Regions from separate parts of the Psychrobacillus sp. PGGUH221 genome, predicted to be linked through region 1. Evidence: riboswitches for the same ligand, from Rfam matches in the RefSeq annotation. Region 1 holds a riboswitch; each other region holds the start of a gene.
What was found. Region 1 has a riboswitch for thiamine pyrophosphate ahead of thiT (energy-coupled thiamine transporter ThiT). Riboswitches for the same ligand answer to the same signal wherever they lie in the genome.

Region 1 (3,252 bases):
TTTTGCATAGAAACGGGTATCCGCTGATCCGTGTTGTCCAAATAAGTTAGTATCTCGTCCTGTTTTTATAGTAGTTTCGGATTGTAGCTGAATAATATAGGGATTATTGTCGTTAGTTGTGACCGCTGGCTCAGAGGCATAAATGAGCACTTCATTTCCAGGGAAATGTTTGTGCGCAACATCTGTTATTTCTTGAATTATCTCTGTTGGGTCTTGTCCAGGCACATAGCGAATATCGTAGCTTATGATACACTCATCTGGAACGATATTGTATCTTTCACCTGCATGTATTTTAGCCAAGTTTAAAGAAGGATAATCATAAAATTTATTACTAGCAGTTAAAAAAGAGAGTTGTCGAATTTCTTTATCTAAAGCAATTGCTTCTTCTATTGCATTTATACCTTCCCAAGGACGACTGCCATGACTGGATTTGCCTTTCATTTTAATATCCAATTGGACAATTCCTTTTGCTTGGAGGCCAATATGAAGGTGAGTTGGTTCTCCGCAAATAACGAAATCACCATGATATCCTTGTTCAACTAAATACTCGGACGTTTCTCCATTTGTTTCCTCATCGGTAACAATATGTAGTTGGACTCTCTTCGTTAGTTGATCTGACGCTTTTGAAAGTTCATAGAATGCTTGCATCATAGCAGCAACTCCCGCTTTCATGTCTGCAGAGCCACGACCATATAATTTGTCACCTTCTATAAAAGGATAAAACTGCTCTTTGTTGCCAGGAACCACATCAACATGGCCATTCCAAATGATGCATTCCTTTCCAACGCCGATTTCTGATACAAGCATAAGCTTTGAATTTTTTTTATGTAAAGTTGTACCAATTCCCTTTTCTTCCAACCAATTTTGACAAAATAAAAGTGCTTCATTTGCTCCATCCACATCATCACTTTTTATACGAATTAAGTCTTTCAATAAATCTATCATGTACTTACCTCCATTTTCATATTATATTTTTATAAGTATAACAATGAACAACAGGGGGTTGCATAACTTATTTCATTGGGCTACAATGAACTCGAACTAAATAATTTATCACCACAAGGGGCGTCGCTTATGCGGCTGAGATAGTACCCTTCGAACCTGTAAGTTCATGCTTGCGTAGGGATGTGGATGGAAACTGACAATCGCGCGATGTCTGGGTCTATCCCGACGTCGTTTTTTTGTGGTCGAAAAAGGAGATTACTATGAAAAATCAACGCGTTTTATTGTTAGTGGAAATCGCAATTTTTGCGGCTCTTGGATATATTTTGGATATTATAGGATTTGGTATGCCACAAGGTGGTACAGTCACATTTGTGCTTGTTCCTGTAATTTTAATAGCTTTTCGACGTGGGATAGTCGCAGGCATTATAACAGGATTTTTAATAGGAATGCTGCAAGTAGTAACAGGCCGTTTTTATGCAGCACCATTATCATTGGAAGTTGTCATTCTACAAGTGGGAATTGATTATTTTATTGCTTTCATGGTAGCAGGATTTGCAGGATTACTTAGACCTGCCTTTTTAAAGGCATATGAAAACAAAGATAAAAAGAAAATGGCTACTGCGGTAATTATTGGAGCTTTTATTGCAGCATTTCTTCGCTATCTTGCACATGTGACTTCTGGTATTCTGTTTTTTGGTGAATTTGCTGGCGATCAAAACGTTATCCTTTATTCATTAATCTATAATTCTACTTATATGATTCCAGTATTTTTACTAGCAGCATTCGTTTGTATGATACTATTCCTAAAGGCTCCTCGCCTTATACTGCCGAATAAAGCATAAATATGATATGATTGTTGTACAGTTTAACCAGTTTTAGAATATGCTAATACAGGTTAAGCCTTCGGTGGACGTCGCAGATTTTTGGATAGGGACTTAATCGTTCGCCATGATATAATATTTAGACGCAAATACTCCGGGGCGCATTAGATATGAGAAGGGATCTTATAAAGATGATTGTACAAACAAATGAAGAATTAGAAGCTTTAAAAAAAATAGGTCGTATTGTTGCTGAAATTCGGGATGCAATGAGAGCTGCAACGAAGCCAGGTATTACAACAAAGGAACTGGATGAAATTGGTGGTAAGCTCTTTAATGAGCACGGAGCAATTTCAGGTCCAATGGGTGAGTATGATTTCCCAGGCTACACTTGTATAAGTGTTAATGAAGAGGTTGCTCACGGTATTCCAGGTTCCCGTATCATTAAAGATGGTGATGTTGTCAATATTGACGTATCAGGCTCATGTGATGGTTATTTTGCTGACACAGGTATTTCCTTTGTTGTTGGTGAAGGTTATGAGGAGAAAGAAAAGTTATGTGCAGTGGCAGAAAGCGCATTTAACCGGGCGATGTTAAAAGTAAAAGTCGGTTCTAAATTAAATCAAATCGGAAAAGCGGTTGAAAGAGAAGCAAAAGAAAATGGTTTGCACGTCATTATGAACCTTACTGGTCATGGAATTGGTAAATCACTTCATGAAGCTCCACAGCACGTGCTCAATTATTATGATGCTTGGGATCCGACAATTTTAAAAGAAGGTATGGTGCTAGCAGTAGAGCCATTTATTTCTCAAAAAGCTGAACATATAGTAGAATCGGGAGATGGTTGGACATTCGTGACACCAGACAAATCGTTAGTTGCCCAAATTGAGCATACGATTGTCGTAACAAAAGAGGGCCCGCTTTTATTAACAAAATTAGATTAAGAAAAATTAAATAGTAAAATGCCTCGGAAATTATGATTTCTGAGGCATTTTTTTTATAAATAATATTCCTACTATAAGTACACAGCTTAAAAAAATGGACGCGGCAGTTATTAATAATTCATCTAACATATGTCGACAGGCAATCCCCAAAAACGCCCAAATAAAGACTAACACGATTGTCGGGTCATTATAATGGTAGCGAAAATGTAATGCAATTGCTGTAGCAATTGTAAGGAAAATAACAGCCCAGAGTGATTTCGTCATACCCCAACCACCAAATTCTACATAAGTAAGATAGTAGTCGATATTTGCAAATGTAGCGACGAATATCCATCCTAAATAAATAGAAATAGGGAGCCGCTTTATCCATAATTGCTCTTCAGAAGAATACGTTTTATAAAATAAAAACAAGACTCCTAATAAAGCAAATATATCTATAAGCGATAATAAAAATAACTCATAATGCCACAAGAAAATCCAAAGAATATTTAAAATGGAGCTACAAACAAATAATATAACTCTTATCGTGGATATGGACTCTCCAT
Region 2 (3,252 bases), on a different contig from region 1:
TTGGTTCCACCTTTCCGCTAGTGGGAATTAACTGACACAGTGCCTTCAACAAAGTGGACTTACCGCTACCATTTGGACCTGCTAAAACAGCAATTTCCCCTTGCTTTAATGAAAAAGAGGTTTCTTTTAAGAAGGGCTGAGCTTTTATTTTACTGACAACTATTGATACATCTTCTTTCAAGCTGTTTTTTCTTCTTTCTAAGGGGGAACTCGACTTTCCTTGAATTAATGGAATACTTCTATCAAAAAATTCTCCCCATAAATCCAAACGATGCTCTATAGCAACTATTGTCATTTTTCTTTTCATTTGTAAACAATCCAACCACTCAACATATTTTTTCGCAGCATATGGATCTAAATGAGAGATTGGTTCGTCTAGCAACAAAACTTCAGGCTCCATGATGAGTGCACAAGCAGTTGCAATGCGTTGTTTTTGACCGCCAGAAAGCTTTTGAATAGTAGCATGTCGAAATTCACTCAAGTTAGTTAGCGTAAGTACTTCACAAATTCTTTTGTCCATCTCTTCCTTGGGAACATGCAAGTTTTCAAGGGTGAATGCTAGTTCTTCCTCTACAGTTTGCATGCAAAATTGTGCATCAGGATCTTGAAAAACAGTCGCAATACGATGATTTATTTCCCCGGGAATATATGAAGTACTTTCTTTTTCAAATAATTTAACAGAGCCAGTTAAAATTCCATCGCAATTATCAGGAAACAAGCGATTACATAAATAAAGTAATGTCGTCTTTCCACAACCACTTGGACCTGTAATTACTACACGTTCACCAGCTTGAATAGTAAATGTAAGCTTGTTCAATATCCATTTGTCCTCATCGGGATAACGAAAACTCACATCTGTAAACTGAATTATGTCATGCACGAACATCACCTTTATTCGAGCGAGAAATTGCATAGCCTCTAAGCGAACCAGTAGCAAGTAGTCCGTCCGACAAAGCTTTACCACCAACACCAGCTATAAGTGCACCGCTTAATATTCGAATACCGAACATCAAAGCCACATATCCAGTGCTAAATACAGTAAACCCTCCTAAAAAGTAACCATATACAAAACTGAAAACGGATGATCCGATACCTGCAAGCATCAGTACCCAAAGGTCGAAACGTTTATAGCGTGTTGCGGCAAACACTGCTTCGGCACCTAGTCCCTGAATAACCCCTGAAAGTATTAATCGAGGTCCTACAGCATTTCCTAGTAACACTTCAATCGCCGCTGCAATCGTTTCTGAAATGACAGCTGCACCAGGTTTACGAATGATATACATACAAATGATTGATACGATAAACCAAATACCAAAAATCCACTCATATGCTATCGGACCAATAAATCCTGACCAAATATTACCGATATGAACAAATAATAAATATACAATCCCAAACACAACAGCAAATAAAGACATAAGGACAATCTCTTTTAACTTCCATGACTTAAGCATTCAAAATACCTCCATGCGAAGGACTATTTATACTCATCGAAACAGTCATTACCAAATGCTTATATTCTTCTGAGCGAGCATGTGTGAATGTTTCTTCGTAAAATGCAAACACATCATGAATATCCCCGTGAATACCACTTGCATAATGCATGGATTCATTGAAAACACCTCGTTCTTTTGCACGCTCAACCTCTCTATAAATCACATCCATATAATTTGGGTTATTCATCGGATAAAGTGCAAATTGAGATGACACATATTGCTTTGTCGTGTCTTTATTTGCAACTTCATCTCCTTTATCTAAATAGACATCCCCAGCAGTATCTCCAGGGCAGCCAGCAGAAAAGGTACCCGATAAAGCAATGTGAACACCTGTCTTAGCTGCATGCAGTGTAATTGACTTTGCGACATTGAACACATGCACCTGTTTTCCGCGAATGACAGTTGACACATCGTCTGTATGCATCCACACATTCGATGTATCCGTTTCCCGAAGCGCTCCTTTAATAACTGAAATAAAATCATTGGTCATCGGATGTAAAGAAAAACGAAATCCGACGATAGGGCTTAAACCACATTGCATATAAAAAACCTCCTAAAATTTTTCATAAAAAAAGACTACATCCGTGAAGATGCAGCCACTTATCCAATATGAAAAAAGTCGGAAAGTCACCGCACTTCCTCACGCAGGTATTATCCTGATCGAGTTATAAGGGATCGGAGCAAAAAGCTCGCATCTCAGCCATAGTGGGCACCCCCAGTGCAGAAAACGGTATGTAGTTATACAGATTTTTGTTCAAAACAATCTGTTTTTTTTATGTGCCCCCAGTATACCCTATGAAACTATCAATGTAAATGTAGTTGCAAAATTTCCTTCTTTCGTCCATGCTTGAACCATCAGAAATAGTTGGAGGGTGCTAATTTGGATAAAATATTTATAACACGAAAACTACCAGACGAAGTAGTAAACCCATTAAGAGAAAAATTTGACGTGACGATGTGGCATAGTGATGAGATTTCGATGACCTATGATGAAATAAAATCACAAGCGAAAGATACACATGCGATTTGGACAGTACTTTCCGATAAGGTAGATCGTGCATTAATTGAAAGTTTGCCAAACCTAAAAGTAATCAGTAATTTAGCGGTAGGATATAACAATATTGACGTTGAGGCAGCGAAAGAGCGTGGAATAATTGTGACCAATACACCAGGTGTATTAACTGAAACTACAGCAGATCTTGCGTTTTCTTTACTTCTAGCTACTGCACGACGCGTGACAGAAGCAGAACGGGATCTTCGAGCAGGTAAGTGGATATCATGGTCACCAATGCAGTTAACAGGAATGGATGTATTTGGTGCAACACTTGGAATTATTGGAATGGGACGTATTGGGGAGGCAGTAGCGAGACGAGCGAAAGGGTTTGATATGAAAGTTCTCTATCACAATCGCTCTCGTAAAATCGAAGCGGAAGAACAATTCGGGTTCACTTATGTAGAGCTCGATGCATTATTACAAGAATCGGATTTTATCGTTTTATTAACGCCATTAACTGCTGAAACAAAAGGGTTGATTGGTGAACGTGAACTAAATCTTATGAAGGAAACTGCAGCAATTATTAATGTGGCTCGCGGAGGCATTATCGATGAAAAAGCATTGTATGAAGCTTTAACAACTAATAAAATTTGGGCAGCTGGCCTTGATGTATTTGAAGTAGAGCCGGTGCCACTAGATCATCCTTTACTAACGTTGCCGAACGTGACAGTATTACCGCATATTGGAAGTGCGAGTATTCGA
Region 3 (3,252 bases), on a different contig from region 1:
AGTACGGCCTTTAGCTGTGCTTGTACAAACGATGCAGTTATTGGAAAAATCCCATGCACACCTGTTGTATTTTGTGCAGTTAATGCCGTAATGACCGATGTGCCAAACACCCCTAATTCCTGAAATGTTTTCAGATCTGCTTGAATTCCAGCGCCGCCACCACTGTCTGAACCTGCTATTGTACATGCAATCATTTTGTTCCCTCCGCTAATCGTTCTAAATGGTTCAGTACATTTTCATGCAACGTACCAATCGGCCCATAAGCCCATTCACTTATCTGTTTATATTCACGAATTAAATTCGCTAAATCCGAAAAAGGCTCTGTACTACTTGCAAGTAGAGCTGCACAAATCGCACTAAGTAAACAGCCACTGCCCGTCACTTTTGTGATCTTTTCATGACCGCCCGTAATCAGTGCCACTTGAACACCGTCTGTTAATACATCTGTTTCTCCTGTGACAATGACCAAGCAATTATAGTTCCTTGCAACGGTTTTGGCTGTTTGTACAACATCGAGTTTCCCTGAACCGCTATCCACACCTTTTGAATGCCAATTGACACCGGCAATGGCAGCCAGTTCTCCTATATTACAGCAAATTAAGCTCACCTTTAACTGTTGTAATAAGGCAAGCGTTGTACGCGTACGAAAAACGGTTGCCCCTGCACCAACAGGATCTAACACAATTGGCACATGGTGCGTATTTGCACTTTGGCCAGCCACTTGCATCGAAGAAATGGTGCGTTCATTAAGTGTCCCAATATTGAGAAGTAATGCGTCCGCTTTACTCGCCATTTCGGCTACTTCCTCTTGTGCATCAGCCATCACAGGGGAAGCACCAATCACCAGCAAGCCATTTGCAGTGAAATTCGCCACGACATAGTTTGTGATGCAATGTACAAGAGGTTTTTGTGTATTAATTTTTTGCAGGCTCAACGATATACACCTCCTGCATCCAATTTTGCATCGTCCAAGCCATTTCCCAAAACTGCCATTCATAGTAACAACTTTTCTTAAAATGCTCATATAACCATTTTTCTTTTTCCTGTTGCTCTGCTGCTAAACGATTCATCATTCACTTTTGCTTTTCGATCGTTTCTTTCATCTTGTCTGATCCATATAGGGCAATCCATTGGCAATATAACGGTATATTAGGCGAAGCGTGTTTTATTTTTTGCCCGATTTCTTGATACAGCCACGGGCAAGGTAAAATCGCTGCAAATGCTTCTGCGACATCTCCAGTATGAACCGCCTGATACATATGACTCACATAGTTATAGGTTGCAGGTGCTGCTTCAAATTGTTCAATTTCCTCAGCTGTAACGCCTAAATCCTTAAACGTCGTACGATGAAGTTCCAACTCGGCTTCATGAATAAATCGTGCCGTGTCTAAAAAATAGTTAATATCCTCTTCATTTGTTGCTTTCGCTGCTGCAAGCGCCAGGACTTTTGTGTAATGCTTTAAATAATACGCATCTTGTAGCATATAAAACTTAAATTTCTCTAACGGCAAAGTTCCATCTGCAATGCCTCGTACAAATGGATGCTCGAAGCTTGCCTCAAAATAAACATTCGTTTCTTTCCTCACTTTTTCACAAAATTCCATACATAGTCCTCCTCATATGTGGACGTAAGCGCAAAAAAAAGGCGTCTCTAAAAATAGAGACGCCAAAAAAGTGTAAACTACACCACTAATTGCTCCCTACGTCAGTGTTAACTGTCAGGTTCTAAGGGTCAGGTTTTAACCTTCTCAACACCAAAGTGTCCCCCCGCAATTAAAGTATTTGCATAAGAAAGGCTCCACGTAAAAAATACGCGGAGCCTTAGTAAGTACAAATTCATAATTTGTATGTACTTTGCTCCCTACGTCCGTATTAACGGTCAGGTTCTAAGGGTCAGATTTTACCTTCTCAACACCAATGTGTCCCCCTGCAAATGCATTTAATTAGCTTGAGTGTATCAAAACAAATGGATTTTAACAAGCTTATCTTAAACTACTACACCACTACAAATAGTCAAAAAAATATTCCCAAATCCCGCTTTGGGAACTTGTTTACATTCAATTAACGGTATAGGCAGTTCGGAATCTGTATACTAAAAACAGTTATTTAACTTCAAGCTACTGCATAAGAAGTTAAAAATTAATAAAGTTAACCCTAAGCGGACAGTTTACTCGCTGGGGTTAACTGTGAAACATTAAGTAATTTTAATTATAGGTTCTTTACTGCTTCCGGAAATAGAAAACTAATTAGTTCTTTGAACATATCTTGTTGATACATACATACTATCCTGCTTCACCCCTGCTAAATTAGTAATTTTATTAAATGCTGAAAAACATCAAGCATTAGAAATTTTCAAAAATGCATTTGGCTTATTGAACTAAACTGCCGCGTTAGTTCAATAAGCTAACTAAACAACCACCTTCGGAATTAACGGTTGGTGGTTTCTCTTTCATCTAGTATATGGCAATATTCTGCCAGCTCATCAAAGTTTTCATTTGGCATATGTAGTAGTTGATTTAATATATCTATTACTTTTTCTCGAGGCATCTTCTGCATCAATGCTTCTATTATTTGATTTTCTTTTTTATATCAACCCAAGATACTTCCGATTTGAAAATGGAACTCTCCATTTTTCTATGTCTTTTACTTACTACAATTAAAAAAGCACCGCCAGGCAAGCATAAATTAACGCTTTTAAAACATTATTTATTTTTATTGAAGGTTCATGTAACGCAACCCAAACTAAGTAACAAAAAAAGGTTAAGCTTTCAATTGACAAATCAAGTATAGTAATCCTATACTTTAATTAACTTAATGAATAGTTCTCCTAAAGGGGAGTAGCTTTTACAGCAGAGTCGTCAGTTCGGAAGATTATCCTTCCCGGCTTTGTTGGCAACTATATTGTTGTTAGCAAGACCTTTACCTAATTAGTAAAGGTCTTTATTGTAATTTAAACCTTTACCAAATCTGGTAAAGGTTTTTTGTTTACAAAAAAATATGGTCAGACATTCTTGAACTCTCATTAAAAGAAATCCTAAACAGACTGGAGTTGAAAAATGAATAATAAATTTATTTCCAGCAAGGTGAAATAAGGATGTACTATACATCAAAGTTGTTTACTATTGTAACGTCTGATATGAACTTTTTGTATAAAAAATAATGATTTTTGAGAGGATTGATTTGATTGGAACTATCAATTTTATTTGAATACGGATGGGTATTGTTACTATTAGTTGCTCTTGAAGGGTTGCT

Region 2: another riboswitch for thiamine pyrophosphate. It lies ahead of PGC35_RS05260 (YkoF family thiamine/hydroxymethylpyrimidine-binding protein); the one in region 1 lies ahead of thiT (energy-coupled thiamine transporter ThiT).
Region 3: another riboswitch for thiamine pyrophosphate. It lies ahead of tenA (thiaminase II); the one in region 1 lies ahead of thiT (energy-coupled thiamine transporter ThiT).

The regions. Positions count from the first base shown of each region.
Region 1 is NZ_JAQMHQ010000008.1:224,476-227,727, forward strand. Features, by position in the region: gene PGC35_RS14930 (M20 family metallopeptidase) at 1-945, opposite strand, end outside; TPP riboswitch at 1,052-1,143, shown strand; gene thiT (energy-coupled thiamine transporter ThiT) at 1,206-1,787, shown strand; gene map (type I methionyl aminopeptidase) at 1,958-2,707, shown strand; gene PGC35_RS14945 (TspO/MBR family protein) at 2,738-3,252, opposite strand, start outside.
Region 2 is NZ_JAQMHQ010000002.1:256,754-260,005, reverse strand. Features, by position in the region: gene PGC35_RS05270 (ABC transporter ATP-binding protein) at 1-886, opposite strand, end outside; gene PGC35_RS05265 (ECF transporter S component) at 873-1,454, opposite strand; gene PGC35_RS05260 (YkoF family thiamine/hydroxymethylpyrimidine-binding protein) at 1,447-2,037, opposite strand; TPP riboswitch at 2,117-2,223, opposite strand; gene PGC35_RS05255 (2-hydroxyacid dehydrogenase) at 2,377-3,252, shown strand, end outside.
Region 3 is NZ_JAQMHQ010000003.1:311,333-314,584, reverse strand. Features, by position in the region: gene thiD (bifunctional hydroxymethylpyrimidine kinase/phosphomethylpyrimidine kinase) at 1-194, opposite strand, end outside; gene thiM (hydroxyethylthiazole kinase) at 191-934, opposite strand; gene PGC35_RS07435 (hypothetical protein) at 915-1,073, opposite strand; gene tenA (thiaminase II) at 1,074-1,604, opposite strand; TPP riboswitch at 1,681-1,779, opposite strand; TPP riboswitch at 1,842-1,939, opposite strand; gene PGC35_RS07425 (hypothetical protein) at 2,428-2,556, opposite strand; gene PGC35_RS07420 (TerC family protein) at 3,185-3,252, shown strand, end outside.